4 regions of the Hydrogenophaga sp. SL48 genome follow, and region 4 is predicted to be linked to each of the others. Evidence: predicted binding sites of a transcription regulator. Region 4 holds the regulator's gene; each other region holds the start of a gene.
The links. The regulator sigma-54, encoded in region 4, starts transcription at its own class of promoters, with help from an activator protein. The targets are predictions, from matches to a motif close to TGGCANGNAANCTGCTTT.

Region 1 (7,288 bases), 2.0 Mb from region 4:
GTGCGTCATCGACGAGCGCGGCGCCGTTTGCAAGCAGTGGGAGGTCGCGCACGATGCCGACGGCTTGCGTGAACTCTTGCGCCAGCTGCGCGCCTTGCACGTGCTGCGCATCGCCATCGAGCGTCCCTCCGGGCTGCTGGTCGACGCCTTGGTGGAGGCCGGCTTCGAAGTCGTGCCCATCCACCCCAACGCCGTCAAGGCCAGCCGGCCGCGCTACCGCAGCCACGGCGGCAAGTCCGACGCCTCTGACGCCTACTTGCTGGCCGACCTGCTGCGCACCGACGGCCACCGCTTCAAACCGCTGGCCGCGCAGTCCGACGAGATCCGCGCGTTGCGTGCCTTGGTGCGCGGCCGTGATGACCTGGTGGCCACCCGCGTGCAACTGGCCAACCAACTGCGCGCCCTGCTGGAGTCGTACTGGGCCGGTGCCGCCGAGATCTTCGCCGATGTGGACTCGCCCATCGCGCTGGCCTTCATCCAGCGCTACCCGACGCCAGAGGTGGCCAGCCGGCTTGGCCCCAAGCGCATGGCCGCCTTCTGCTCCCAGCACGCCTACTGCGGCCGGCGCAGCGCCGAGGAATTGCTGCAACGGCTCAGGCAGGCCCCAGCCGTTGGCTTGGGCGAGCTGGAGATGGACGCCAAGGGCGAACTCGTCTGCAGTCTGGCGCGCACCCTGAGCACACTGGTCGATCAAATCCGGCTGCTGTCGGGCCGCATCGAGCACCAGGTGGGCGCCAGCGACGATGGCCGCATCCTCATGAGCTTCCCGCGCGCCGGGCGCATCTGTGCCGCACAGATTCTGGCCGAGCTGGGCAGCGTGCGTGAGCGCTTCGACTCCGACGAACACCTGGCCGCCGAGGCCGGCGTCGCACCGGTCACCTACGCCTCGGGCAAGCACAAGGCCGTGACCTTCCGCTGGGCCTGCAATCACCGGCTGCGCCGTGCCCTGACCACCTTGGCCGACAACTCCCGCCATGCCAGCGCATGGGCCGCCGACGTCTATGCGAACGCGCGTGGCCGAGGCTGCGACCACCCTCACGCCATCCGCATCCTCAGCCGCGCCTGGTTGCGTGTCATCTGGCGCGCCTGGATCGACCGCAAACCTTACGACCCCGCCGTCCACGGCGGGCTTCAAACCATGCTCAAAATGGCGGGGGGTTGACACAGGGTGTCTCATGGGGTGACCTCGTCGTCTTCAAAATCGAATGCGCGTTCGCTGTCCTTGGCCATGGCCTTGCGCAGCCAGGGCGGTGGCGTGCCTTGCAGCACGATCTGCAGCTTGTCCAGGATCTCTGCGATGTTTTCGGGTTGCGGCACCTTGATCGGGTGGATTTTCATGGCCACGACACGCGCCGCGCCCGAGCCGCCGATGGCGGCCACGTAGAGGATCGCGCAGTCCTTGATGGCTTCGAGCTTTGGGGCGAGCTTGTCCTCGTCGCCGTCTTCTTCGAGCTTGTCGCCGAACTCGAAGCTCTCGACAAACTGGTGGCCAGCGGCCCCGATCTCGTAGACAACAATGCTCTTGGCCCAGCCGAAGTGCGCGTCCACGCGCTCCTTGTCCTGGGTGGCGAAGGCGATTTTCATGGTGGACTCCTGGGTCAGGCGCTGGCCGCGGCCAGTGGGGTTGATGGGAGGGGGTCGTTGCGTTGGTCCAAGCGCTTGGTTGCCAACTGCGCTTCAGGCGTGATCGGCCAGTCGCCCGCGTGGTGGTGGGCGATGCGTTCGATCATCAGGTTGGCGATTTCAAAGATCAGGTTCATGCTGCCGCGGTAGCCCACGCTCACCTTGTGCGCGTTGCCGACGCGGTCAAACACCGGAAAGCCCACGCGCAGCAGCGGCTTGTTCAAGCGTTCGGCGGCCTGGCGGCCGTGCGAATGTGTGACCAGCAGGTCGCAGTCCTTGCCCGCGATCTCCAGGTCTTCGAGGTCACCGAGCAGCACCTGATCGGCCGGCAGCAGCGCATGGGCCTTGGACTGCGTGGTGCTGATGCAGCAGGTCAGCTCGGCCCCCATCTCGTGCAGCAAGCCGCCCAGGGCCAGCATCAGGTCGGGCTCGGCAGCGATGGCGACCTTCATGCCACCGGTGTAGAAATGGCCGTCGAGCATGGCGTCGAGCAGCTGGCTGCGCTGGCGCCGGTACTTGGCCGGCACGGGCTTGCCCGAAAGCAACGAGAGGCGCTGCAGGAAACGGTCGTTGCAGGCCAGACCGGTCAGGCGCTCGAAGATCTCCAGCGGCGTGCCGGCGATGGTCTCCAGCGCCTCGGCGCCTTCGCGCGTCTGCTCGCCGATGCCCAGCGTGAAGGCCGAGGCGCCAGCGCTTCGGATCTGCTCCAGCGTCGTGCCACCCAGGGTGGTGCCGCGCCAGTCGGTCGCGATGTGGCCGTCGAGCGAGCCCGAGATGTCGGGCAACACGATGGGATTCAGGCCAAAGGCCTGGATGATCTCGCGCAGCTCGTCGATGTCGCTCGGCGTGAGGTGGCTGCCGGGCAGCAGCGTGACCTGGTGTGCCACCACCGGCAGCGGCTTGACCTGCGATTTCACGATGGCGGTGATGGCGTGTTTGAAGCCGTCTTCAAACGCGCCCACGTAGTCGGGCGTGGACACGTAAATGATTTCGGTGTCGGCCAGCTCGGGGTGGCGCTGGCGCGCGGTGACCAGGTAACCGTCGACGTCGTCGCCCTTGGTCTCGGTGAGGCCGGTGGAGCAGATCGCGATCACTTTGGGCGCGGCGCGCTTGCGGATGTTGAGCAGCGCCGCCTCGATGTTCTCGTAGCCGCCGAGGATGGCGGTGACCTCGTTCATGGCCGTGGTCTGCAGCGGGATCGCTTCCTTGAAGTGGCGCACCAGCAGCACCAGACCGAACGAGGTGCAACCCTGTGACCCGTGCATCACCGGCATGCAGGCGTCCAGCCCCAGGAACGCAAAGCTCGCGCCCAGCGGCTGGCTCATCTTGAGCGGGTTGACGGTGCAGGCTTTTTTGGATTCGACGACGCGGGCCATGGTGGTTTCCTGTGGGTTGCGTCAGGCGGGGATTTCTTCGGGCTCCAGGCCCATGGCCTTGGCCGCGATGCCGCTCAGGTGATCGGTCGTGACGGTCGGCGTCACGGCGCCCAGGCTCTCGCCGTCGTCACCCCAGGGCGCGGGGATGCGCACCTGCTGCCACACCGGGTTGAAGATCGCGCGGTGAATTTCGTGCACCAGCTCGACCATGCCCTCGTAGCCGCCGTAGGGGTGGTGGCGTTCCTGGTTGATGTCGAGCCAGGGCATGCGCGCCTTGAGCGCCACGAACTGCGAGCGGCCACCGCTGAGCATGATGTCGGCGCGCGCTTCCTTGAGCATCGCGTACATCTCGCGCGGCGTCATGTCGTCGATCATGTGGGCGTCGGCACCCTCCCCCATGATCTCCTTGATCTTTTCCTTGTCTTCCTTGGTGCTCTTCTTGACGCTGGTGCCGACGATCTCCATGCCGCCTTCCTGCAGCGCCGCCACCACCGACCAGGACTTCACACCGCCCGTGATCAGCAGCACGCGCTTGCCTTGCAGGCGCTGCTTGTATTCGGCGATGCGCTTGTAGGCTCGCGCTTCTTCCACCTCGATCAGGCGCTCGGTGCGTTCGATGAGTTCGGCATCGGCGCCCTGCTTCACCAGCAGGCTGGCGATCTGGCGCAGGGTCTCGCTCATGTCGCTGATGCCGTAGAACGAACCTTCGAAATACGGGATGCCGTAGCGCTGCTCCATCTTGGTCGCGATGTTGATCATCGACTTGGAGCACACCATCATGTTGACCTTGGCGCGGTGGGCGCTGGCGATCTGTTTGTAGCGGCCGTCGCCCGAGATGCACGAGAGGATGCGGATGCCCAGCGCGTCGAGCAGCGGCTTGACCTGCCACAGCTCGCCCACCAGGTTGTACTCGCCGATGATGTTGATGTCGTAGGGCGTGGTGAACTCCGGCTCGACGGTGCCGATGACGTAGTCGAGGATGGCCTCGGCGCCGAGCTTGTTGCCCAGGTTCTTGGGGCCGGCGAAGCCGGGCGCGTTGACCGGGATCACCGGCTTGCCGAACTTCTCGGCGGCGCGCTTGCACACGGCTTCGATGTCGTCACCGGTCAGCGCGGTCACGCAGGTCTGGTAGACGAAGACCGCGGGCGGGTCGTACTTTTCAATGATTTCGCGGATGGACTTGAACAGCCGCTTTTCACCGCCGTAGATCACGTCGAGCTCGTTGATGTCGGTGGTGAAGCCGCTGCGGTAGATGGTGGAGCCCGACGAGGCGCTGTGCCGGTTGTCCCAGGAGTTGCCTTCGCAGGCGATGGGGCCGTGCACGAGGTGGGCCACGTCGACCACCGGCTGCAGCGCGATCTTGGCGCCGTCGAAGGCGCAGCCACCGGCCGCGGCGCCGGGCGAGAGCTGCTTGGTGCAGCCCTTCTTGCGTTCCTTCTCGCTCTTGCCCTGGTTGATGTCGCAGCCGGGCTCCTCGAACACTTCAGCGATCTTGGCCTTGAGCGATACAGACATGGCGGACTCCAGACGGTGCAGAGGGTGGGTTGTGAGCCTCTTTGCAAGTTGGGTGCCAGGCCTTTTTCACCCTTTTCAGGTCGTTTTGCTCAGCGCAATGGCGGGTTTGAAGGGAATGTCGCGGGCGCTTTGCGACAGTGGTTCCTACCGACCCAGCGGCAGCTTCTCACCCGTGCGGTGCAAGGCAATCCAGCGCTCGAGTTCGGCCACGTGCTGCGCTTCCTCTTCCACAAACTCTTTCGCCAGCACCTTGATCTCGTGGTCGGTCGTGGTCTGCAGCACGTTGTCGTAAAACGCCAGGCCGGCGCTCTCGGCGTCGAGTGCCACCTGCAAGGCCTGCTCGATGCCGATGAAGGGGTCGGCGGCCCAGATGGCGGCGGCCTCGGGGCTTTCGATGTCGGGCCACTGGTAGTCGGCCTCGGCCAGCGTGGGCAGGTTGCGGTAACCGGCGCGCTCGCGCGCGTCGCCCAGGTGCAGCAGCGAGTAGTCGGCCAGCTGGCGGAACAGCTGGGCCACCTCGGTGTTGCCGGCCGTGCGCATGGCGTCGGCGAGCTGGCCGAAGCGCAGCGCGGCTTCGTTCTCCAGCTGGATGGTGTGGGCCAGAAATTCTTCTACGGATTCCATGATGTGTTCCTTCGGTCAAAAACCCAATTCAAACCAGACCGGCTCTTTGTGGCGCAGCTGGGCGATCAGTTCCAGGGTGGCCGGCACCAGGGCGTGGATGCCGTACCAGACTTCTTCGCGCCGTGGCTGGCCGTCGCTCTCCAGCAGGTCCTGCAGGCGGGCCCAGCCGTGCCAGTCGAGCTGAACCAGGCGCAGGCGCAGCGGCTCCGGCCAGTGCGCCAGCGTCTGCGCCATGCGCAGCAGATGCATCTCCACACAGGCCAGGGTGTTGGCGCTGGCGAACAGCTCGTCCTCGCCCTGCAGTTCAGCGAGCAGGCGCGCCATGACCTCGCCGCTGTTCTGCAGGATCAGGTATTGCATGCGGGCGATCATGGTGTGTGCAAGGAGAAAACCAGGGGTCTGGCAACAAGATGGAGAAGGTGGTTTCGGTGCACCCCGGCTTCACGGCCACGCGTCAGTCAGTTGTCGTCGGCCAGCACTTCCAGCGCCACCAGCTGTTCGTACAGCGCGCGCCGCGCGTGCCAGTGGTTTTTGCCGGCAATGCGCGGGTCGGCGCCTTCAAACGCGCCGATGGCGTCGCGGTCGCCGCGGTAGACGCAGGTGAGCCCGCCGCGTGCGGCCAGCGCGGCTTCGAACGCCGCGGCCTCGCTCACCGGCTCGGCGCTCAGCACGCCGCTGCCGAGCAGGTGGTCGGCGCGGTACAGGGCCGCGTCCCAGCCGTGGCTGTCGCCGAGCGCACAGATGGCCGGGTAGCGCTCGCGCGCGGTCGCGTCCACCGATTCGTGGCCGATGTCGCTGAGCAGTTCGCGCGCGCTCAGCGTGTCAAAAATTTCCCAGGGCTGCAGCGGATCGCCAGCCTCGACCTTGCGGGCGAAGTCGGCCTCGTCGTAGGCGAACCAGGCGCGCGGGGCGGCTTGTTCGGGCATTTCCACCACATAGATCATGGTCTTCTCCGTGGGCTGTGGGGGATCAGGGCCAGCTTCGTGTGCGCCCCGTTTTCAACGGGGTCTGTTCGTCCCGAGCGCCGTGGGCCCCGATGCCGTTCGCCCTGAGCTTGTCGAAGGGTTCTTCGTGCCGGTACCGCGCAAGGCTTCGACAAGCTCAGCCCGAACGGAGTTTGTGGCATCGAACGCACAGCGGTCTCACTCAACACCCTCGGAGGCCGTTTTCGCCCAGACGGCTTTTCGCAAGCGCTGCGTGATGCCAGCCGGGCTGGCATCGAACTGCCGCTGGGCAATCGACAAAGCGCCCTGAGCCACGGCCGCCTCAGGCAGGGTCAGGGGCAGGCGACCCGCCACATGGGTGGCACCTGGCACCGTCTTGGCAATCGCCTGGCGGTTCGGGTGCTCGTCCATGGCGATCAGGTTGTCGGCCTCGCGCACACCACCAAGACACACCCAGCCGTCGATCACCTCGACCTTGCGGCCGTCCTGCGTGGTCTTGATGTAGACCGCCTCAAGGGCCGTGCTGCCCGATCCATCGGGCGCCGGTGTTGTGGGGGTGGCGGGCGTGTTCATGGTCAGAACTTCACGACGATGTCTTCGTTGCGCACGATGAACTGGCAGGCCAGGCGCCACGGCGGCGGCAGGTCCTTGGTCTCGGCGTCGGCGATCTGCTGCGCCGTGATCTTGCCGGCCAGCTTCAACACGGTCTTCTCTTTTTCGGTCAGCGCCACGCCGTGCGGCGTGTTGCCCGACAGCACGGTCACCTGCAACTGGCAGGAGCCGCATTCACCGTTCTCGCACTCGAAATCCAGCGGAATGTTGTTGGCTTTCGCCACAGAGAGCAAGGTCTTGGTGTCACCCGCGATGGCATAGACCGTGAGGTCCTTCTTCATGCGCGGAGAACTGAATGTCACGTTGGCCATAGGGCACCTCTAGAAAGATAAAAACGCCGACCGAGACAGCACCAGACAAGCGAAGGGAAGCTCACCCAGGCCGCCGCGGAACGGGCTTCGCCCGGCCGCCAGCGGCGCCCCCTGGGGGGTGACGCCGAAGGCGGCGCGGGGGGACTCATTCACCGAATGATGTCGTAGCTGTAGTCCGTCTTGCCCGGAACAATCGTGTTCGCATCCAGGGCCTCAAAGAATTCGTCGAGCAGGGTGACCAGCACGCGCATGCCGCCGTCGTAACCCCAGGTGGGGAAACGGT
Region 2 (7,288 bases), 1.7 Mb from region 4:
CGCCAGACCTCCACCCTGCGGATGCGCGGGGCGCCCTTGATGACCGAGGTGAGCGACAGCACCTACGTGGTGAAGCGCACGCTCGAAGGTCGACAGATCACCTCCATCGACTCAGACAGCACGGTGTCGCTGAGCCGCTGATCGCGGGTCTGTCTGGGAGGGGGCAAGACCACCCGCTCCGTCCCGCTCACCGCTGTCGTCCTGCCCCGTGGCCGAGCGGTTTGCGCAGGCGGCGCCCCGCTGATAGGGGCCGGTCAGGCGGGCGCCCAGCCGGGCGCGGTCTGCAGCAGGTGGCGGCGGAACACCTGCGCAATGGGTGAGAGCTGCTTCGCGCGCGGGTGCACCAGGTGCCACTGCGAGCGGATGGGGAAGCCGCTGACGGGCAGGACGCACAGGTCCTGGCCGAGCCCGCCGTCCTTGAGCGCGTGACGCGAGACGATGGCCACACCCAGGTGGCCGGCCACCGCTTCCTTGATGGCCTCGTTGCTGCCCAGTTCCAGCTTGAGCGCGGGTTCGAAGCCTTGCTGGGCAAAGTGCCGGTCGGTGGCCAGGCGGGTGCCGGAGCCACGCTCGCGCAGGATGAAGCGCTCGCCCTGCAAGGCCGTGAGGGCGACCCGCTGGCGCTGCGCGAGCGGATGGTTGGCGGGGGCGATGAGCACCAGCGGGTTGGCCAGGAAGGTCTGGTCGACCAGATCGATGTCGGCGGGCGGCTGCGACATCACGTAGAGGTCGTCGCGGTTCTCGCGCAGGCGCTGCACCACGCCGTCGCGGTTGAGCACCTCCAGCGAAATTTCAATCTCGGGGTGCAGTGCGCAGAAGCCGCCCAGCAGGCGCGGCACGAAGTACTTGGCGGTGCTCACCACGGCCACGCGCAGCCGACCCCGGGTCAGCCCCTGCATGGCGTTGACCTGCTGGCCGAAGCGTTCCCACTCGTCGACGATGGCGCGTGCGGTGCCGGCCAGCTGCAGGCCCGCCTCGGTCAGGAAGACCTTGCGACCGATCACCTCGTACAGCGGCAGGCCCACCGATTCGGTCACTTCGCGCAGCTGCATGGACGCCGTGGGCTGCGTGACGTGCATCGCCCGTGCGGCCGCGCTCACGCTGCCGGTGTCGGCCAGCGCGAGGAACAGCCGCAGCTGCCGGAACGTGATGGTCATAGATAAAAGTCGATGGATCGGTGGTGAAGAATCGATTTTACGGAATGCAGACAAATGCCCAGAATCGCGGCGTTCCGAAAGAAACCCATGAACCTGCACACGCTGATCGACCCCGCTGTCCTGTTTTTTGTCGTCGGCGCCGCCGCTGGCCTGCTCAGGTCCAACCTGGAGATCCCGGCCTCCATCTCCCGCTTCCTGTCCATGTACCTGCTGATGGCGCTGGGCCTCAAGGGGGGCTTTGCGCTGGCCGCGTCGGGGCTGAACGCGCAGGTGGGCGCGGGGCTCGCGATCGCGGTGGCGCTGGCGGTGGTGGTGCCGCTGGCCGGGTATGCGGTGCTGCGCTGCCTGGTGTCGGGCTTTGACGCGGCGGCCCTGGCCGCCACCTACGGCTCGGTCAGCGCGGTGACCTTCATCACCGCCACCGCCCACCTGGACCAGCTCGGTGTGGCGCACGGCGGTCACATGGCGGCGGCCATGGCGCTGATGGAGTCGCCCGCGATCGTGCTGGCCGTGCTGCTGGCCAACCGCTTGCGTCAGGTGCCGGCCGAGGGCCTGGTGGTGTCTGCCGGCGGCGTGGCCGCGCTGGCGCCGGCGCCCGCGGTCGCGGGTGGGCACGGGGACTGGCGCAAGCTGCTGCACGAGTCGTTCACCGACGGTTCGCAATTGCTGCTGCTGGGCGCCTTGCTGGTGGGCATGGTCACCGGCGAGGCGGGGCGCGAGGCGATGCAGCCGTTCTCGGGCGACCTGTTCAAGGGCATGCTGGCCTTCTTCCTGCTGGACATGGGCCTGAAGGCCGCGCGCAACCTGCCCGGGCTGCGCGGGTGTTCGCCGTGGCTGCTGGGGTACGGGGTGCTGGCGCCGCTGCTGCATGCGGCGCTGGCCTGGGGCCTGTGCCGCCTGGCCGGCCTGCCGGCGGGCGACACGGCGCTGCTCATGACCCTGGCGGCCAGCGCGTCCTACATCGCCGTGCCGGCGGTGGTGCGTTATGCGATCCCGGAGGCCAACCCCTCGCTGTACGTCGGCCTGTCGCTGGGGCTGACCTTCCCGCTGAACATGCTGCTGGGCATCCCGCTGTACACCCAGGTGGCGATGGCCGGTTGACCGGTGCCGCTGCACAGATGGGCCATGGCGGGACGGCATGTTGTCCTACACGCACTTGCGGTGGCTTCCGATGAGCGCGCGCCGGGTGGATTCCTAGACTGAGCGCACTCGGTTGGTTAGCGCACAGACCCGCCGACGTCTTCCCCCCACGCTTGCGTGAACATTGAAAAGGAATCCCCATGAACAAGCACAACCTCAACCGCATGGCCCTGCTGGTGGCGTCGGTCACCCTGGCGTCTGCCGCCGCGGCCCAGACCGTCGACAACTGGACGAACGGCGGTGGCGACCTGGTCTGGCGCAACGGCAGCAACGAGCTGTGCTGGCGCAACAACCACTGGACACCGGCCACGGCCCACCCGGACTGCGACGGCGCCATCAAGCCGCTCCCGCCCGTGGCCGCCGCGCCGGCCCCCGCACCGGAACCTGCCCCCGCACCGGCCCCGGCACCGCCCGCTCCGGTGGTGGTGGCCCCCGCACCGGTGATGGCCATGACCCTTCAGGCAGGGACCCTGTTCGACTTCGACAAGTCGGTGATCAAGCCGGCCGGCAAGGCCGCCCTGGATGGCCTGGTCGCTGACATGGCCAAGGTCGACGTCGAGACCGTCATCGCCGTGGGCCACACCGACGCGATCGGCACCGACACCTACAACCGCTCGCTGTCCATTCGCCGCGTCGAGGCGGTCAAGGCCTACCTGGTGAGCAAAGGCGTGCCGGCCGACCGCATCAAGACCGAAGGCAAGGGCGAGTCGCAGCCGGTGGCGTCCAACCAGACCCGCGACGGTCGCGCCCAGAACCGCCGTGTGGAGATCGAGGTGGTGGGCACGCAGAAGCCTTGATGACCGAGGGCGGGTTGTCACGGTCCCGCCCACGAAATTCAGGCGGCCGCGCTGCCCTCCGCGAGCTTCACCACCGCCCACAGCACGCGGTTGGCTGGCGTGGGCACGCCGAGCGCCTCGCCGCGTCGAACCACCTGGCCGTTGAGGAAATCGATTTCGCTGGGCTTGCCGCGCATCAGGTCCTGCGCGGTGGATGAGAACTGGCTGGGCATGGTCTCGGCGATGCGGCGCACGGCGGCGTCCACGTCGCCGGGGAGGTTCACGCCGTCGGCCGCGGCCACGGCGCGGCACTCGGCGACCACGTCGCGCATCACGTCCCGCACGCCGGGGCGTTGCACCAGCTCGCCGTAGGGGATGCGGCCCACGGCCGAGAGCGCGTTGTAGGCGCAGTTGAGGATGAGCTTGGCCCAGAGCGCGCCGCGCACGTTGTCGCTGACCTCGGTGGGCACGCCGGCGGCGATGAGGGCCCGGGCCACCACGTCGCTGGTGGGCGAGGGCTCGATCACCAGTTCACCGCGCCCGTGGTGGCGCAGATGGCCGGGGCCGGCCATCTCGGTCGCCACGTAGACCACGGCGGCGGCCACGTCCACGCCCGGCAGCACCGCGCGCAGCCGCTCGGCGTTGTCCACGCCGTTCTGCAGGCAGAGCACCAGCGCGCCGGGTTGGAGATGCTCGCGCATCTGCGCACCGGCCGTTTCGGTGTCGGTTGACTTCACCGCGAACAGCACCAGGTCGGCATCGGCCACGGCGGACGCTTCGGTGCTCGCGGCCAGCGGCACCGCTTCATCGAAGCTGAGGGTCTGCATGCGCAGGCCATTGGCCTGGATGGCCTGCACGTGCTGCGGCCGACCGATCAAGGTGACACGGTGGCCGGCGCGGGCCAGCATGCCGCCGTAGAAGCAGCCGACGGCGCCAGCGCCTAGCACGGCAACGGAAAGGGAAGGGGATGTGGAAGCCATGTGTGATTTTAGGAACGCGCGGGCATGTGCGGCTTGCGGTTGGCATTGCACTTGCTAAAGTGGGTGCAGAGGCAGAGCGTTGCTCGGGCATGCGCGAAAGACGCTCAGCCTCTCAGGCCACGGGGCCGACACCGCGTCGGCTCCGGCGGGTTCGCCAGCGATGGCTGTTTCCAAGCTTCCAAGGTGTGCACATGTCTGCAGAAACCCCGTCGTCGGAATCCCCCGTGGCCGTGGCGCCTGCGTCGCCCAACACGCCGCACCCGCGCCACATCCGGCTCACCTCGCACTCCGGCGGGTTCGGCGCGCTGCCCATCGTGTGGGGCGCGGCCACCGCGCGCGAACGCGGGCCGGTGGTGGGCACCACGCTCAACGTGTCGAACCGCAACGTGATCGGCACCCACAGCGGCAGCTACAGCGTGTACCGCGCGCTGGCCGTGGCGGCGGGGGCGCTCAAGCGCGAGCACCGCGCCGACCTCACCAACACCGCGCCCACCGACATCATCGGCCCCTACCCGCAGTGGGCCGACCCCGGCAAGATCGTCAGCATGGACCCCTGGGGCGCGGTGATCGCCGACGCCTACGCCACCGAGCTGGAGGCGGGCTACGACATCCGCCCGACCATCGCCGTGACCAAGGCGCACGTGATCCTGCCCGAGGTGATCGACGCGCTGCAGAAGGGCCGCCTGAAGCCCGACGGGCAGTTCCTCACGGCGGGCGGCGCTGCCGTCGTCACCAAGGTGGCGGTGGAGCCGGTGTGGTACCTGCCAGGGGTTGCCAAGCGCTTTGGCTGCACCGAGGCGGTGTTGCGCCGCGTGCTGTTTGAAGAGACCGGCGGCATGTACCCCGAGCTGGTCACGCGCTCCGACCTGGAGGTGTTTCTGCCACCCATCGGCGGGCAGACGGTCTACATCTTCGGCAACCCGCGCGACCTGGCCGACGCGTCGGTGACGCTGACCGCCCGCGTGCACGACGAGTGCAACGGCTCCGACGTGTTTGGCTCCGACATCTGCACCTGCCGGCCCTACCTCACGCACGCCATCGAAGAGTGCATCCAGGGCGCGCAGCGCGGCGGTGTGGGGCTGGTGTCGTACTCGCGAAAGGAAGGCCGGGCGCTCGGCGAGGTGACCAAGTTCCTGGTCTACAACGCGCGCAAGCGCCAGGTGGGCGGCGACACGGCCGACCAGTATTTCGCGCGCACCGAGTGCGTGGCCGGTGTGCAGGACATGCGCTTCCAGGAGCTGATGCCCGACGTGCTGCACTGGCTGGGCATCACCAAGATCCACCGGCTGGTGTCGATGAGCAACATGAAGTACGACGCCATCACCGGCTCGGGCATCGAGGTCGGCGAACGCGTGAACATCCCGGACGAACTGATCCCCGCCGACGCGCGCGTGGAGATGGACGCCAAGATGGCGGCGGGTTACTTCACACCCGGCGTGGTGCCCGACGCCGACGAGCTGAAGATCGCCAAGGGCCGGGGGTTGTTGTGAGCGCCGCAGCACGGAGGGTGACCGAATGACCACCGACGCCCACACGGCCGCCGGCGCGGCCCACGCGCTGCGCTCCACCACCGCCGTGCGCGAGCGTTCGGGCCAGCTGCTGGCGCGTGCCCGCGCCGGCGAATCCGACTGCTTCACGGTCAACGACGGCGCGCTGGCGCTGGCCGCCAGCACCGTGGCCGAACTCACCCACGCTCGCTTCCCCGACGGCGGCATCCCGTACCACAGCCGCTGGCGGCACTTCGAGGCCGGCGGGGTGGACCGGGCGGGCCAGCTCGACGCGCTGCTCGGCCCGGTGGACGCCGCGACCCGTGCGCGCGCGCAGATCGACATGGCGCTGGTGAGCGTGTTGCTCGACGCCGGCGCGGGCCCGCGGTGGAGCTTCCGCGAGGCGGACAGTGGCCAGGGCTTCGCCCGCTCCGAGGGCCTGGGCGTGGCAAGTTTCCACGCCTTCACCTCGGGCCTGTTCTCCAGCGATCCGGCGCAGCCGCTGCGGGTGGACGCCGCCGGTCTGGCCGCGCTCACGGCGGCGCAGCTGGGGGCGGCGTTCCAGGTGGGCGACGACAACCCGCTGGTGGGCCTGGAGGGGCGGGCCGCGCTGCTGCGCCGCCTGGGCGCGGTGCTGAGTGCGCAGCCGTCGGTGTTTGGCGCGACGGGGCGGCCCGGTGGCCTGTTCGACGCGCTCACCGCGAACGGGGCGGGCACGGTGGCGGCGCACGCCATCCTGGTCCTGCTGCTGGACACACTCTCGGGCATCTGGCCGGCGCAGAACGCCATCGGCGAGCAAGCGCTGGGCGACTGCTGGCCGCACCCGGCCGTGGTGGGCGAAGGCCTCACCGCCGGCTGGGTGCCGTTCCACAAGCTCTCGCAGTGGCTCACCTATTCGCTGCTGGAGCCGTTTGAATGGGCGGGCGTGCGCGTGACCGGGCTCGATGCGTTGACCGGACTGCCCGAGTACCGCAACGGCGGCCTGCTGATCGACGCGGGTGTGCTGCGCCCGCTGCCCGCCGACTGGGCCACCCGGCCCTGGCAGGCGGGCGATCCCTTCATCGTCGAGTGGCGCGCGCTCACCGTGGCCCTGCTCGACGAACTCGCGCCGCTGGTGCGCACCGAGCTGGGCCTGAGCGCCGAACAGATGCCACTGGCCTGCGTGCTCGAAGGCGGCACCTGGGCCGCGGGCCGCCTGCTCGCCCAGCGGCTGCGCGACGGCCTGCCGCCGCTGAACATCGTGAGCGACGGCACCGTCTTCTAGTCTTCCCCCACAACAACACAAGGCACAAACATGAGCAACGTCCACCTCATCGACCACCCGCTGGTGCAGCACAAGCTCACGCTGATGCGCCGCAAGGACGCGAGCACCAACAGCTTCCGCCGCCTGCTCAACGAGCTGTCCCTGCTCATGACCTACGAGGTCACGCGCGACATGCCGATGCAGGACATTGAAATCGAGACGCCGCTGGAGACCATGACCGCCAAGGTCATCGACGGCAAGAAGCTGGTGTTCGTGTCCATCCTGCGCGCGGGCAACGGCATCCTGGAGGGCATGCTCAACGTCGTGCCGGGTGCGCGCGTGGGCCACATCGGCCTCTACCGAGACCCCAAGACGCTGACCGCGGTGGAGTACTACTTCAAGATGCCGTCCGACATGCCCGAGCGCGACGTGATCGTGGTGGACCCGATGCTGGCCACCGGCAACTCGGCCATCGCCGCCATCGATCGGCTCAAGGAGACCCGGC
Region 3 (7,288 bases), 2.2 Mb from region 4:
CACATGGGTGTCCCAGCCCGACATCTCTTTCTGCGCCATGGGGCCGATGGCGGCGTAACGAAAGCCGAAGCCGAAGCGCACGGCGTCGTCGATGGCCTGCGGGGTGACGATGCCCTGGTCCAACAGCGAGAGCGCTTCGCGCATGAGCGCGTGTTGCAGGCGGCTGATGAGCAGGCCGGGGATGTACTTCTTGATCAGCGTGGTCTTCTTGCCGGTGGCCTCGATCAGGCGGCACACGGCTTCGGCCAGCGGCGGGCGGGTGTGCGCACCGAGCGCCACCTCGACCATGGGCACGATGTGCGCGGGCATGGAGTAGTGCACGTTGAGCATGCGGTCGGTGGTCTGCAGACCGGCCGCCATTTGATCGATGCCGTAGCCCGAGCTGTTGCTGCCGATGGGGATGTGCGCGGGCACGCGGTGGTCGAGCTCGGCGAACAGCGCCTGTTTGGCGGCGAGCTGTTCGGGGATGGTTTCGATGACGAGGCCGACGCCGCTCCACTCGTTCCAGCTGTCCACCAGGCCGGCGCTGATCTGGCCGGTCACCCCGGACGATGGCAGGTTGGCGGCGAGCGCGCGCACGGCGGGCAGGCGGGCCTCGACGGCGGGCAACTGGCGGCCGAGCACCACCACGTCGTGCCCCGCCGCGATGAAGATGGCGGCGATGCCGGCGCCCATGTGGCCCGAGCCGATGATCACGATGTTTTCCATGGAGGTGCTCCGAACGAGGCGCGTTATTTGGGCAGAAACAGCAGCCAGTAGACCAGCAGCAGGTTGAACAGCACGCTGAAGCCCAGCAGCAGCTTCCACAACATGGTGGGGTCGCGGTGCAGCAGCGCCGAGGCGGGCGGTACGGTGAGCGGGCGCGAGGCGCCGCGCTCCAGCGCGAGCAGGAACTCCTCGGCGGTCTCGAAGCGCTGGGCCTTGTCGCGCGCCACGGCCTTCTGCAGGACGTGGTCGAGCCAGATCGGCACCTCGGGGTTGTGGCGACTGGGGGCGGTTGGGTCGCGGTAGTAGCGCCCGAGCTGGTAGGGCAGCACCTCGCCGTAGGGCAGCTTGCCGGTGAGCAGCTGGTAGAGCGTGACGCCGAGCGCGAAGAGGTCGCTCTGGGCGTCGGGCAGCTCGGGTTCGCCTTCGGTGGCGCCGCCGCCGGCCTTGCTGTGGTGGCCCCACTGCTCGGGGTTGACGAAGCTGGGCGTGCCGGCGTGCAGGCGGCGCATGCTCTGTGGCTCGCGCCCGCTCAGCGCCACACCGAGGTCGAGCACGCGCAACACGCCGTCGTCGCCCAGGTGCAGGTTGGCGGGCTTGATGTCGCGGTGGATCACGCCCTGGCGGTGCAACAGGCCGAGCACGCGCAGGGTCTGCATGGCGGCGCTCACGGCCTGCACCGGCCCGAGCTTGTGCTGCTGGTCGAGCAGCTGCTGCAGGGTTTCGCCGCTGTGCCAGTCGTACAGCAGGTAGCAGGCGCTGCGCGGCCGGCGGCTGGGCAGGTGGTCGTGGATGGCCACCAGGTGATCGGCCGCGCGCGACGACATCATGCGCTTGGCGAGCCAGGCTTCGTGCGCGAGCATGGCTCGTTCGTCCTGGTCGTGGGCGCGGGCGGGGTGCAGTGTTTTCAGGGCGTAGAGCGCCTGGCTCGCCGGGTCGCGCACCTGGTAGAGCAGGTTGATGCCGTTGTCGGCCACGGTGGCGGTGACGGTGAGACCGTCGATGACTTCGCCGACCTTGAGCTTGGCCGGGATCGGCAGGCTCTGCGCGGCGCGGCCGGCGTCCTGCAGGTTGGGGTCGAGCAGGCCCTGCACGCGCACCACCATGGCGGTGACGTTGTCGTCGCTGCCGGCAGACAGCGCCTCGGCCACCAGGCGTTCGGCGGCGGCCTGGGCATCGGCCTGGGCCGCGCACTCGGCGAGCTGGCGTTCGCGCAGTTTGCCGTGCACGCCGTCGGTGAGCATGACAAAGGTGTCGCCCACCTGCACATCGCCCTGCAGGTAGTCCACCACGAGGTGGTCCTCCAGCCCCACAGCGCGCAGCAGCTGGTGGTGCAGGTCGGGGTGGTTGACGACGTGGTCGTGCGTGAGCAACACCATCTGGCCCTCGCGCAGCAGGTAACAACGCGAATCGCCCACATGGGCCACGGTGTACGACTGGCCGCGCAGCACCAGCGCGGTGAGCGTGGTCAGGCCCATGGCGGGCTGGCGGCGGCGGTTGATGCCGGCGAGCCAGGTGTTCTGTGCACCAATGATGCGATCGAGCGCGACCGTGGTGTCCCAGGTTTCGGGCGTGTCGTGGTAACTGCGCACCAGGCTGGTGACCGTCGTCTGCGCCGCCTCGCCGCCCATGCCGCCGGTGCTCACGCCGTCGGCGATGGCGACGATGGAGCCCATGTCTTCCTGGCCCTCTGGCGGCAGCATGGCGGCGCAGAAGTCCTCGTTGGATGCCTTGCGGCCGGTCTGGCACACAAAGCCGATGTCAAGTTGAAAAGCCATGCACCAACGTTAGCAAGAAAAGTGCCCAAACTTGGTGCAACCCTTCAATGCAGCCGGAGCGTGAGTCCGTGTGCATGAAGCCGCGCCAACCCAGGGACACCGCCGGGCCGGCTTTGCCGGACGGCTGGTGTCGCCCCCCAGTGGGGGGTGACGCGCTGCAAGCGCGGCGCAGGGGGCGTCCTGTCTACCCCATGAGCATTTGCATGCTGCGTTCGTATTGCGCCGAGAGTTGCTCAAAGTCGTCCAGCAGGCTTTCGCTGGCCGCCGCCAGGCCTTCGAGGCGCAGCAGGCGGTCGCGCCCGGCCGGGCGGCGCACGTGGTCGGCGCCGGCCACCACCTGCTGCCAGCCCTGCGCGGCGGACTCCAGCGTGCGGCGGATCTCGGGCGTGGAGAGCGGCAGGCCGTTCAGGTAGGCCAGGCCCTGCTCGAACGCCTGGCGCGCGGCCTCCCCGTCGGCCTGGTGCTGCGGTTGTTCGGCCGTCTCCAGCACGCCGAGCAAGGCCGCCTTGGCGAAACGCTGCGAGAGCATGCGCTGGCGCCCGGCCATGTTGAGCATGCGCAGCGGGGCCACGCTGCCCGCGCTCTCCAGGCTGGCGGTCAGGCGCTCGGCGTCCTGCAGCAGGCGCTCGGCCAGCGCGTTGATGGGCGCGAGCTGATCGGGCGCGGGCTCGGCCTTCAGCGCCTTCTTCAGCGCCTTCCAGGTGGCCACCACCTGCGCGAGCAGGTCGCCGAAGGTGGGTTGTGAGAGGTTTTTGCCGAGCAGGGCCAGGTTGGCGTCGATGCGCCCGGCCGAATCGGCCTGCAGCGCCAGGTGGTGCGCGGCCTGCACGCCCGCCAGCCGCAGCAGCCAGTGTTTGACGAGGCGCTGCGAGAGCATGCGCAGTTGCCCGGCGCGGTTGACCCCCTCGGCGAAGTGGGCCGACTGGATGATGTGCTGCGCCACCTGCCCGAGGCGCTGGTTGCTGTGCATGGAGGCGGTGCGCAGGATCTCGAAGGCCGCGTCGTCCGACACCTGGCGCGCACTCATGAGGATGCCCTTGGCGCGCTCCACGGCCTTGCGCTCCTCGAAGCGGGTGGACACGTCGCGCAGCTCTTCGAGCAGGGCCTGCTCGCGTTTGAAGCGCGCTTGCGCGAGCTGCATGAGCGGGCGCAGGCGCTGGGCGCCGTAGCCGTTGACCACCCAGGCGTGCACGCCCGAGGCCACCGCGCGCTCGATGTGGGCGGCGTCGCCGTCGGCGGTGAACACCAGCACCGGGCAAGGCGCCACCGAAGCCAGGGCCTTGCAGGCCTCGAACCACGCCTCATCGGGCAGGGGCAGGTTGGCCACCACCATGTCTGGTGCATGGCGCACCACCTCCCGCACCAAATTGCTGCCGGCGCCCTGCACCGCCACCACCTCGGCGCCCACGGACGCGAGGTCGTTCACCAACGGGGTCGAGCCCTGGGGACCCGCCAGAAAAACCAGCACAGATGTCATATGAATCAAGGACTTGAAGCAGCCACACCGGGTTCCATGCAAGGCGCGCGCCCGCTGCACACGGCACCCCGCGGTGCCGTCCCGGCCAGCGCCGGATCATATGGCACAGCTTTTGCATTGTTCGTGGTGAGCGTGACGAAGCGCTCGACCCCGACCGCAGCGTCGGGGCTCTGCATACAACGACGTGTGCAGCGTGATACCGGACTTGCAACTTGGCAAGCCTGGCCTTGGCCAACGGCCATTGAAACCCTTTTCCTCTGACCTTCCCTGGTGCCACGGCGCCTGCGCGTGATCGCGCTCGCACACCGCATGCACCCAACCCAAGTGATCCGCAACTGGAGTAGCCGCAATGAAGAAATCCAAATTGGTGATGGTGGGCAACGGCATGGCCGGTGTGCGCACGCTCGAAGAGCTGTTGAAGATCGCGCCCGAGTTCTACGACATCACCGTGTTTGGCGCGGAGCCCCACCCCAACTACAACCGCATCCTGCTCTCGCCGGTGCTCGCCGGTGAGCAGACGCTGGAAGAGATCGTGCTGAACGACTGGTCCTGGTACACCGACCACGGCATCACCCTGCACGCGGGTTTCAAGGTGACCGAGGTGGACCGCATCAAGCGCATCGTGCACGCGGTCGGCCCCGGCGGCGAGAAGGTGTCGGCCGAGTACGACCGCCTGATCATGGCCACCGGCTCCAACCCCTTCATCCTGCCCATCCCCGGCAAGGACCTGGAGGGCGTGCTGGCCTACCGCGACATCGCCGACACCCAGGCCATGATCGACGCCGCCAAGACCTACAAACACGCGGTGGTCATCGGCGGCGGCCTGCTGGGCCTGGAAGCGGCCAACGGCCTGATGAAGCGCGGCATGACAGTGAGCGTGGTGCACGTGGCGCCCTGGCTGATGGAGCGCCAGCTCGACGACGTGGCCGGCAAGATGCTGCAGGCCTCGCTGGAAGAGCGCGGCATGAAGTTCCTGATCGGCGCGCAGACGCAGGAGCTGGTGGGCGACCAGGACGGCGGCAAGGGCGGCCGCGTGAAAGCCATCCGCTTCAAGGACGGCACCGAGCTGCCGGCCGACCTGCTGGTGATGGCCGTGGGCATCCGCCCCAACACGGCGCTGGCCGAAAGCATGCGCCTGCACGTGAACAAGGGCATCGTGGTGAGCGACACCATGCAGACCATGACCGACGCACGCATCTACGCGGTGGGCGAATGCGCGGCGCACCGCGGCATCGCCTACGGCCTGGTGGCGCCGCTGTTCGAACAGGGCAAGGTGCTGGCCACGCACTTGGCCGAGTTCGGCATCGGCCGCTACACCGGCTCGCTCACCTCGACCAAGCTCAAGGTCACGGGCATCGACCTCTTCAGCGCCGGCAACTTCACCGGCGGCGACGACACCGAAGAGATCGTGATGAGCGACCCCTCGGGCGGTGTCTACAAGAAGCTGGTGATCCAGGGCGACAAGCTGATCGGCGCCTGCCTCTACGGCGACACGGTGGACGGCAGCTGGTACTTCAAGCTGCTGCGCGACGGCCGCAGCGTGGCCGACATCCGCGACAAGCTGATGTTTGGCGAGAGCAACATCGGCGACGTGGGCCACCAGGGCCAGAACAAGGCCGCCGCCATGAAGGACAGCGACGAGGTCTGCGGCTGCAACGGCGTGACCAAGGGCACCATCTGCAAGGCGATCCGCGACAAGGGCCTGTTCACCCTGGACGAGGTCAAGAAGCACACCAAGGCCAGCGCGTCGTGCGGCTCGTGCACCGGCCTGGTCGAGCAGATTCTCATGTTCACCGCCGGCGGCGACTACTCGGCCACGCCCAAGCTCAAGGCCATGTGCGGTTGCACCGACCACGGCCACGAAGCGGTGCGCGAAGCGATCCGCACGCCGCTGGCCGACGGCAGCAAGCTGCTGACCACCGCTGCGGTGTTCTCGCACCTGGGCTGGAAGACGCCCAACGGCTGCGCGAGCTGCCGCCCGGCCATCAACTACTACCTGATCAGCACCTGGCCCAAGGAGGCGAAGGACGATCCGCAGAGCCGCTACATCAACGAGCGCTCGCACGCCAACATCCAGAAAGACGGTACGTACTCGGTGATCCCGCGCATGTGGGGCGGCGAGACCACGGCCGACGAGCTGCGCCGCATCGCCGACGCGGTGGACAAGTACAAGATCCCCACCGTCAAGGTCACCGGCGGACAACGCATCGACCTGCTGGGCGTGAAGAAGGAAGACCTGGTCAACGTCTGGAAAGACATCGGCATGCCCTCGGGCCACGCCTACGCCAAGGCCCTGCGCACGGTGAAGACCTGTGTGGGCAGCGAGTGGTGCCGCATGGGCACGCAGGACTCGACCCAGATGGGCAAGGACCTGGAGCGCGCGATGTGGCGCATGTACGCGCCACACAAGGTGAAGTTCGCCGTGTCGGGCTGCCCGCGCAACTGCGCCGAGGCCGGCATCAAGGACGTGGGCGTGATCGGCGTCGACTCGGGCTGGGAGATGTACATCGCCGGCAACGGCGGCATCAAGACCGAGGTGGCGCACTTCCTGGTGAAGGTGAAAACCGCCGAGGAGGTGATGGAGTACACCGGCGCCTTCTGCGAGCTGTACCGCCAGGAAGGCTGGTACCTGGAGCGCACGGTGCACTACGTCAACCGCGTGGGCCTGGACTACGTGAAAAAGCGCATCCTCGACGACGCCGCCGGCCGCAAGGCGCTGTGGGAGCGCCTGCAGTTCGCGCTCGACGGCGAGCCCGATCCGTGGTTCGACTTCAAGGAAGCCCAGGTCGATACCCGCCAGTTTGCGGCAGTGAACGCCTGAGCGGAGGTTGATGTACATCAATCTGTGAGCACTGACCACGGCAATCCATGAAATTCTTCAACTACTGCATTTTTGAGAATGGCGCTCTTCAGGACACTGGCGTCTTTTTTTGAAAGCTGCACCATGAAAACCAATCTGTTGAACCGTCGCACGCTGATCGTTGCCGCAGTGGGTCTGCCCCTGCTGAGTGTGCATGCCCAGGTCAATGACCTAGGGGATGCCATCAACAAGGCAGGCCGCCAGCGCATGCTGAGCCAGCGCATGGGCAAGGCCTGGCTGGCGCTGGTGCACAAGACCGAAAGCGCCGCCGCGCAGGGGGTGCTCGACAAGTCGATGGCCCTGTTCGACCGCCAGCTCGTGGAGCTCAAGGCCTACGCACCATCGAACGACATCCGCGACACCTACGTGAAGCTCGAAGGCGCCTGGAGCGACTACAAGACCGCGCTCGTGGGCGTGACGCCGGGCAAGCCGGGCGCGGCCGCCGTGCTGCAGGCCGATGCCCGCGTG
Region 4 (7,288 bases):
TACGGCGGGTTGAGCAGCATCAGGCCCGGCGTCTGCGTGGGCGGCATGCGCTGCAGCGCGTCGCCGCCGCGCAACTCCACCGCCTGGGCCACGCCCGCGCGCTCGGCGTTGCGCTGCGCGAAATCGACCATGCGGAACGACACGTCGCTGCCGAACACGATGGGCGCGTGGCCCTCGGGCCAGTCGCGCATGCCGCGCTCGGCTTCGTCCTGGATGGCGGTCCACACGTGGGGCTGGAAGGGCAGCATCTTTTCAAACGCGAAGCGGCGCAACATGCCCGGCGGGATGTTGAGCGCGATCTGCGCGGCCTCGATCACCACCGTGCCGCTGCCGCAGCATGGGTCGTACAGCGGGGTGATGGCGTCCAGCGAGTCGGCGGCGCCGCCGTTCCAGCCGGTGGCGGCGATCATGGCCGCGGCCAGGGTTTCCTTCAGCGGCGCGTCGCCCTTGTCTTCGCGCCAGCCGCGCTTGAACAGCGGCTCGCCCGAGGTGTCGATGTAGAGCGTGAGCTCTTCGGTGGTGAGGTGGGCGTAGATGCGCACGTCGGGCCAGGTGGTGTCCACGCTGGGGCGTTCGCCGCGTTTGTCGCGGAAGCGGTCGCAGATCGCGTCCTTGATCTTCAGTGCAGCGAAGTTGAGGCTGGTGAGCGGGCTGTGCTGCGCCGTGATCTCGACCTTGATGGTCTGCTTCGGCGTGAACCAGATTTCCCAGGCGATCTCGCCAGCCGCGTTGTACAAGTCCTGCTCGCTGCGGTAGCCGCCGTGCCACAGCTGCACCAAGACCCGTTGAGAGAGTCGGCTGTGCAGGTTCAGGCGCATGGCATCGCGCCACGAGGCCTTGACGCCCACACCGCCACGCGCCTTGAAGGCCAGCGGCTCGCTGGTGATGCGCTGCACCTCGTCGGCCAGCATGTCCTCGACGCCGGCGGCGCAGGGGAGGAAGAGTTTGAGTTGGTTCACAGGAAGTACAGATGTTGAGCGCGGGTGCGTCCGCAGGTGGCGATCACGCGCGCCCGTTTCCAGCACGCACCACGGAACTGGCTTTGCCAAGCCGCGGGTGCGGCCCCCCTTGAGGGGGGAGACGCGAAGCGGCGCAGGGGGTGTTCACAGCGCCTTGCGCAAATTCGCCGGCGCGATGCGCAGCGCTTCGCGGTACTTGGCCACGGTGCGGCGCGCGCACTCGATGCCCTGCTCCTTGAGCAGGTCGGAAAGCTGGTTGTCGGAGAGCGGCTTGGCCGCCTCTTCGGCCGCGATGAACTGCTTGAGCAGCGCACGCACCGCGGTGCTCGACGCGTTGCCACCGGTCTCGGTGCCGAGGCTGGAGCCGAAGAAATACTTCAGCTCGTAGGTGCCGAACGGCGTGGACATGTACTTGGCGGTGGTCACGCGGCTGATGGTGGATTCGTGCAGGCCCAGCTCGTCGGCGATCTCGCGCAGCACCAGCGGGCGCATGGCGAGTTCGCCGTGCATGAAGAAGTTGCGCTGGCGCTCGACGATGGCGCTGGAGACGCGCAGGATGGTGTCGAAGCGCTGCTGGATGTTCTTGATGAACCAGCGCGCTTCCTGCAGGCGCTGCTGCATGGCAGCGTGACCGGCCTCGCCGCCGTTGTCACGGCCCCCGCGGTTGCCGCGCATGGCGTTGGCGTAGACGTCGTGCACGCGCAGGCGCGGCATGACCTCGGCATTGAGCGACACCTTGAAGCCGCGACCGGCGCGCGTGACGATCACGTCGGGCACGACCACGTTGCGCTCCACGTCCACGAAGCGGCGGCCCGGCTTGGGTTCCAGCCGTGCAATCAGCGACAGCCCCGAGCGCACCGTCTCGTCGTCCAGGCTGCAGAGGCCGCAAAGGCGCTTCACATCGCGCTTGGCCATCAGCTCCAGCGGCTGGCCACAGATGGCGAGCGCCGCGCGGGCGGCCGGCGAATTGCGCATCTCCAGGATCTGCAGGCGCAGGCATTCGCCCAGGTCGCGCGCGCCGACACCGGCAGGCTCCATCTGCTGCAGCCATTGCAGCGCGGTGTTGAGGCGGCCCTCAATGGCCTCGATGACCTCGAACGCCGGCTCGGCGTGGGACACGGGCGAGGCCGACAGCTGCCACCAGGCCCGCGCCAGGTCGGTCATGCGGTCTTCGAGGTACCCGTCGTCGTTGAGCGACTCGATCAGGAAATACAGGGCGGCGCGGTCTTCGTCGGAGAGGCGCAGGCAGCGCGCCTGCTCGTGCAGGTGGTCCTGCAGGCTCACGGGCACACGCGCCAGATCGGCCGCGCTGGCGGTTTCGTCGTCTTCGCCGGAGGAGCTGTTGTTGCGCGCCGGGGCGTCGCCGCCCCACTCGCTGTCATCGGGCGCCATTTCGACGGTGCCGTCGCCTTCCCAGCTCTCTTCGACCGGGCTGGCGCCTTCGAGCCGGCTTTCCAGATCGTCGGCGGGTGCGCTCTCGGACGGCGCGCTGTCGGTGCTGGACACGCGGCTGTCGAACTCGGTGGCAGCCACCGGGAATTCATCCACGGGCGAGGCCGCGTCGGCGATCTGCTCGGCCACGCTGACCGGCGCATCGGTCTGCGCCAGGCCAAAGTCTTCGCGCTCGGCCGTTTCTTCGCCGCGTTCCAGGAACGGGTTTTCGTCGAGCATCTGCTCGACCTCCTGGGCCATCTCCAGCGTGGACAGCTGAAGCAGCCGGATCGACTGCTGCAGCTGGGGGGTGAGTGCGAGGTGCTGCGAGACGCGCAGCGACAGACCTTGTTTCACAGGGCCTGTCCCGCTTGCTCGGAAAAACGATTCGCCGCCGGGCCGCCCCAAGGCGAATCAGCCCCCTTGGGGGGCAGCGAACCACACGAAGTGAGGAGCGTGGGGGTCATGCTCACATGCGGAAGTTTTCGCCGAGGTACACGCGGCGCACCTCGGCGTTTTCGACGATCTCGGCGGACGTGCCGCTGGCCAGCACGTGGCCGTCGCTGATGATGAACGCGTGGTCGCAGATGCCCAGCGTTTCGCGCACGTTGTGGTCGGTGATCAGCACGCCGATGCCGCGCGCCTTCAGAAAACCGATGATGTGCTGGATCTCCAGCACCGCGATCGGGTCGATGCCGGCGAAGGGTTCGTCGAGCAGGATGAAGCGGGGCCGCGTGGCCAGCGCACGCGCGATCTCGACGCGCCGGCGCTCGCCGCCCGACAAGGACGGCGCGGGCGAGTCGCGCAGGTGGTCCACCCGCAGGTCCTTGAGCAGTTCGTCGAGCCGGCTGTTGATCTCGGATTCACGCAGCGGCTGGCCGTCAGGCCCGTGCTGCAGCTCCAGCACGGCGCGCACGTTCTGCGCGACCGTGAGTTTGCGGAAGATCGACGCTTCTTGCGGCAGGTACCCCAGGCCGAGGCGGGCACGGCGGTGGATGGGCAGGGATTCGATGCGCCGTCCGTCGAGCAGAATCTCACCGCCGTCCGCGCGCAGCAGGCCCACGATCATGTAGAACGAGGTGGTTTTCCCCGCGCCGTTGGGGCCGAGCAGCCCCACGACCTCGCCCTTGTCCACCGACAGCGACACGTCCTTGACCACCTTGCGGCTGCCATAGGACTTCTTGAGACCCCGAACTTCCAGGCGGCTGTTCGACGCCATCCCACCCTGTGGGCTGGAGACGGTCCCCGTCACTTGCGAGGCTCGGTGATCTTGCTGCTGGGACGCAGCTTGGCTGGATCGGTGGGCACAGGCGCGGGCACATTGGCGGCCGGTGCGTCCGGAATCGGCGTGAGCATGGCGCGCACGCGGCCGGTCGGGTTGGCGGCGGTTCGGTTGGTGTCGCCACCCTTGACCGTGAACACCTCGGTCAGGCTGTTGTAGAGGATCTGGCTGCCCACGCTTTCGTCGTTGAGCTGGGTGCCACGGTAACGCCGCAACACGGCCCGTCCGGTGAACAGCACGGTTTCGGCCTTGCTGTCGTATTCGATGCGATCTCCCTCCCCTTCGATCCACTCGTCCAGTCCCTCACGCTTCTGGCGAAAGAACCCGGGCTTCTCTGGGGTGCCCACCAGCAGACCGTACTGGCTGCCCTGGGGATCCTGACGCACATCCATCTTGGCGCCGCGCATGACGATGGTGCCCTTGGTCAGCACGACGTTGCCCGTGAACACGCTGGTCTGGCGCGTGTCTTCGTAGCGCAGGGCGTCGGCCTCCACGTTCATGGGTTTGTCTTTGTCGGCTTTTTCCGCCCGGGCAGCGGAGGACAGCGTCAGCGCGAGGACCGCGACAAACAACCAGGCAGAAGGACGGTGGGGCGTGGTGTGTTGGGGCATGGCTTTGGGGAGGGCACAAATCTTGCATTCATTGTAGCGGTGCAAAACACGTTTCGCTGCCTCGGCGTGAGTTTGTTCCCCACCTGAAAGCACAAGGCCCGCAGACAGCGGGCCTTGTGCGCGTGGACCGAAAAGCTCAGCCCTTGCGAACCTCGGCGATCAGCGTGTCGGCGACCAGCAGGGTGCGTGGACCCTGGCCGCCCACGTAGAAGCGCCCGGCGACGCCCAGTGCGGGCGTGCCTTCGACCTGGTAGGCGTCCTGAAGACCGATCGCCTTTTCACCCAGCTTGGCCGCGGCACCGTTGAAGATGCCGGTGAACTGGTCGCGGTTCACGCCCTGCTTTTCCACCCAGGCCAGGATGGCCGGTGCGGTGGTCAGCGGCAGGCGCTCTTCGTGGATCGCCTTGAACACCTTCTCGTGCAGCTTGTCGACCAGGCCCATGGCTTCCAGCGTGAAATACAGGCGCTGCATCGGCACGAAGTTCTGGTTGAAGGCCACCGGCATGCGACGCACGTTGACGTGGGCCGGTTTGCGTTTGACCCATTCGTTGAAGACCGGCTCGAAGTTGAAGCAGTGGATGCAGCTGTAGGCAAAGAACTCCACCACCTCGACCTGCCCTGCGGGCGATTCGGTCAGCGCGGGCTTGGCCAGGCGCACAAAGTCCTTGCCCTCCTGGAACGCGACGCGCTGGGCGAGCGCGGGCGTCAAACTCATGCCGGCCGCTGCGGCGGCGCCGACAGAGAACAGGCTGCGGGAAAAAACTCGACGGTCCATGTGGTCAAACTCCTTGAAAGGGTGTGTTGGGGCTGTGTCCAAAGCGAAAAGTTCCGTGAGCCGGCAGCACCAGCGTCAGCGTTGCACGCGCACCAGCGCGGCCTCCACCCCGTTGACCTCCAGCTGCTCGCGGGTGGCGTCGGCCATCGACTTCTGGCCGAAGGGGCCCATGCGCACACGGTAGACGGTGCGCCCCGCCTGCTCGCGCTCGCTGACGCTGGCGTCCATGCCCAGCATCGCCAGGCGCGCCTTCTGGGCCTGCGCCTCTTCGGGTGACCTGAAGGCCCCGGCCTGGACGAAATACGCGAACGGATCGGCGCCCGCCGCAGCCGGGTCGGCGGCAGCCCCGGTCTTGGACTTCATGAGATCACCCAGCGGATCGGCTTCGGGCTTGGCCGTGGCCGCATCGGCGGGTTTGGTGGCGCCGGGTTTGGCCGGATCGGTCTTGGTGGCGCTCGCGTCCTTGTCGGGTGGCGTCTGCTCGGGGGTGGACGGCTGCGGCGCCACAGGGGGCTCAGGCAACGGCGCGGGTTTGCCCGCCAGGCCAGCGTTCGGGTTCCAGCCCTTGTTGCGTTCGGCCTCGGCCGCGTCCTGCGCCGGTTTGCGCGACACGCCCCGGTCCACGAACGGCACGGGCACGCGGGTGACGTACACCGCCACCGACAGGGCCACGCCCAGACCGACGAGCAGGCCGACCACGAAACCCGTGAGGGTGCCGCCGTGGTGCTTTCTCGCCTGCGTAGCTTGAAGTTTCATGGGTGCTTTCAATTCACATCTTTTGCGGTGCGCTCACGCCGAGCACCGCCAAACCATTGTGCAATACCTGCGCGGTGGCAGCGACCAGCGCCAGACGGGCCTTTTTCACGGCCTCGTCGTCCACCAGGATGCGCTCGGCGTCGTAGTAGCTGTGGTAACTCGCGGCCAGTTCGCGCAGGTAGAAGGTCACGTCGTGCGGCGCGAAGTCGCGTGCGGCGTCGCTGAGCATGGCCGGGTACTTGGCCAGCAACAGCATGAGCGCCTGTGCCGCCGGGCTGTCCAGCGGCGCGAGGTCCACGTCCTTCAGCGTCGCCACATCGCCGCCCCAGGCCGCGAGCACGGAGCAGATGCGCGCGTGGGCGTACTGCACGTAATACACCGGGTTGTCGTTGTTCTTCTGCACGGCCAGGTCAACGTCGAAGGTGTATTCGGTGTCGGGCTTGCGGCTGAGCAGGAAGAAACGCACCGCGTCCTTGCTGGTCCATTCGATCAGGTCGCGCAGGGTCACGTAGCTGCCGGCGCGCTTGCTGATCTTCACCTCTTCGCCGCCGCGCACCACACGCACCATGGTGTGCAGCACGTAGTCGGGGTAGCCCTGGGGGATGCCCACGCCAGCGGCCTGCAAGCCGGCGCGCACGCGCGCAATGGTGCCGTGGTGGTCGGTGCCCTGGATGTTGATGACCTTGGTGAAACCGCGCTCCCACTTGGCGATGTGGTAGGCCACGTCGGGCACGAAGTAGGTGTAGGTGCCGTCGCCCTTGCGCATGACGCGGTCCTTGTCGTCGCCGTACTCGGTGGACTTGAGCCACAGCGCGCCGTCGAGCTCGTAGGTTTTGCCGGCGTCCACGAGTTTCTTCACCGTCGCGTCCACGCGGCCGCTGGTGTACAGGCTGGACTCCAGGTAGTAGTGGTCGAACTTGACGGCAAAGGCCTGCAGGTCCAGGTCCTGCTCGTGGCGCAGGTAGGCCACCGCGAACTGGCGCATGCCGTCGAGGTCTTGCGCGTCGCCGCTGGCGGTGAACTCGCGGTCGTCGGACTTGACGGTCTTCTTCGCCAGGAAATCGTTGGCGATGTCCTGGATGTAGTCGCCGTTGTAGAACCCCTTGCTGGCCGGGTTCTCGGGGTCGGTCGGCCAGCATTCGTCACCCGGCTTGAAGCCGTTGACACGCAGTTGCGTGGAATGGGCCAGGGTGCCGATCTGCACGCCCGCGTCGTTGTAATAGAACTCGCGGTGCACGTCCCAGCCCTGGGTCTGGTACAGGCTGCAGATGGCGTCGCCCAGCGCGGCCTGGCGACCGTGGCCCACGTGCAGCGGGCCGGTTGGGTTGGCCGAGACGAACTCGACCATCAGTCGCTGACCGTTGCGCGGCTGTTGCCCGAACGCCTCGGCGGCGTCGAGGATTTCACGCACGGTCTGCTGCTTCGCGGCCGGCTTGAGGCGGATGTTGATGAAGCCCGGGCCGGCGATGTCGAT

Region 1: nifE (nitrogenase iron-molybdenum cofactor biosynthesis protein NifE) is a predicted target of sigma-54. The motif match lies at 4,555-4,572, and genes of this name have one in related genera.
Region 2: IM738_RS15955 (GTP cyclohydrolase II) is a predicted target of sigma-54. The motif match lies at 4,094-4,111, and genes of this name have one in related genera.
Region 3: nirB (nitrite reductase large subunit NirB) is a predicted target of sigma-54. The motif match lies at 4,062-4,079, and genes of this name have one in related genera.

What each region holds. Positions count from the first base shown of each region.
Region 1 covers NZ_CP063400.1:1,619,875-1,627,162, reverse strand. Annotated here, with positions in the region: gene IM738_RS07865 (IS110 family transposase) at 1-1,162, shown strand, start outside; gene nifX (nitrogen fixation protein NifX) at 1,174-1,584, opposite strand; gene nifN (nitrogenase iron-molybdenum cofactor biosynthesis protein NifN) at 1,599-2,999, opposite strand; gene nifE (nitrogenase iron-molybdenum cofactor biosynthesis protein NifE) at 3,021-4,514, opposite strand; gene IM738_RS07845 (ferritin-like domain-containing protein) at 4,659-5,138, opposite strand; gene IM738_RS07840 (hypothetical protein) at 5,154-5,498, opposite strand; gene IM738_RS07835 (hypothetical protein) at 5,597-6,082, opposite strand; gene IM738_RS07830 (hypothetical protein) at 6,281-6,655, opposite strand; gene IM738_RS07825 (2Fe-2S iron-sulfur cluster-binding protein) at 6,658-7,005, opposite strand; gene nifK (nitrogenase molybdenum-iron protein subunit beta) at 7,155-7,288, opposite strand, start outside.
Region 2 covers NZ_CP063400.1:3,365,826-3,373,113, reverse strand. Annotated here, with positions in the region: gene IM738_RS15980 (hypothetical protein) at 1-141, shown strand, start outside; gene IM738_RS15975 (LysR family transcriptional regulator) at 255-1,157, opposite strand; gene IM738_RS15970 (sodium-dependent bicarbonate transport family permease) at 1,251-2,258, shown strand; gene ompA (outer membrane protein OmpA) at 2,438-3,094, shown strand; gene IM738_RS15960 (ketopantoate reductase family protein) at 3,133-4,053, opposite strand; gene IM738_RS15955 (GTP cyclohydrolase II) at 4,245-5,543, shown strand; gene IM738_RS15950 (URC4/urg3 family protein) at 5,569-6,804, shown strand; gene upp (uracil phosphoribosyltransferase) at 6,835-7,288, shown strand, end outside.
Region 3 covers NZ_CP063400.1:2,912,758-2,920,045, forward strand. Annotated here, with positions in the region: gene IM738_RS13780 (3-hydroxyacyl-CoA dehydrogenase NAD-binding domain-containing protein) at 1-708, opposite strand, end outside; gene IM738_RS13785 (bifunctional protein-serine/threonine kinase/phosphatase) at 732-2,483, opposite strand; gene IM738_RS13790 (type IV pili methyl-accepting chemotaxis transducer N-terminal domain-containing protein) at 2,668-3,960, opposite strand; gene nirB (nitrite reductase large subunit NirB) at 4,310-6,781, shown strand; gene IM738_RS13800 (type IV pili methyl-accepting chemotaxis transducer N-terminal domain-containing protein) at 6,920-7,288, shown strand, end outside.
Region 4 covers NZ_CP063400.1:5,096,594-5,103,881, reverse strand. Annotated here, with positions in the region: gene IM738_RS24295 (THUMP domain-containing class I SAM-dependent RNA methyltransferase) at 1-959, opposite strand, end outside; gene rpoN (RNA polymerase factor sigma-54) at 1,104-2,747, opposite strand; gene lptB (LPS export ABC transporter ATP-binding protein) at 2,860-3,609, opposite strand; gene lptA (lipopolysaccharide transport periplasmic protein LptA) at 3,639-4,283, opposite strand; gene IM738_RS24275 (thiol:disulfide interchange protein DsbA/DsbL) at 4,420-5,058, opposite strand; gene IM738_RS24270 (SPOR domain-containing protein) at 5,134-5,814, opposite strand; gene argS (arginine--tRNA ligase) at 5,828-7,288, opposite strand, start outside.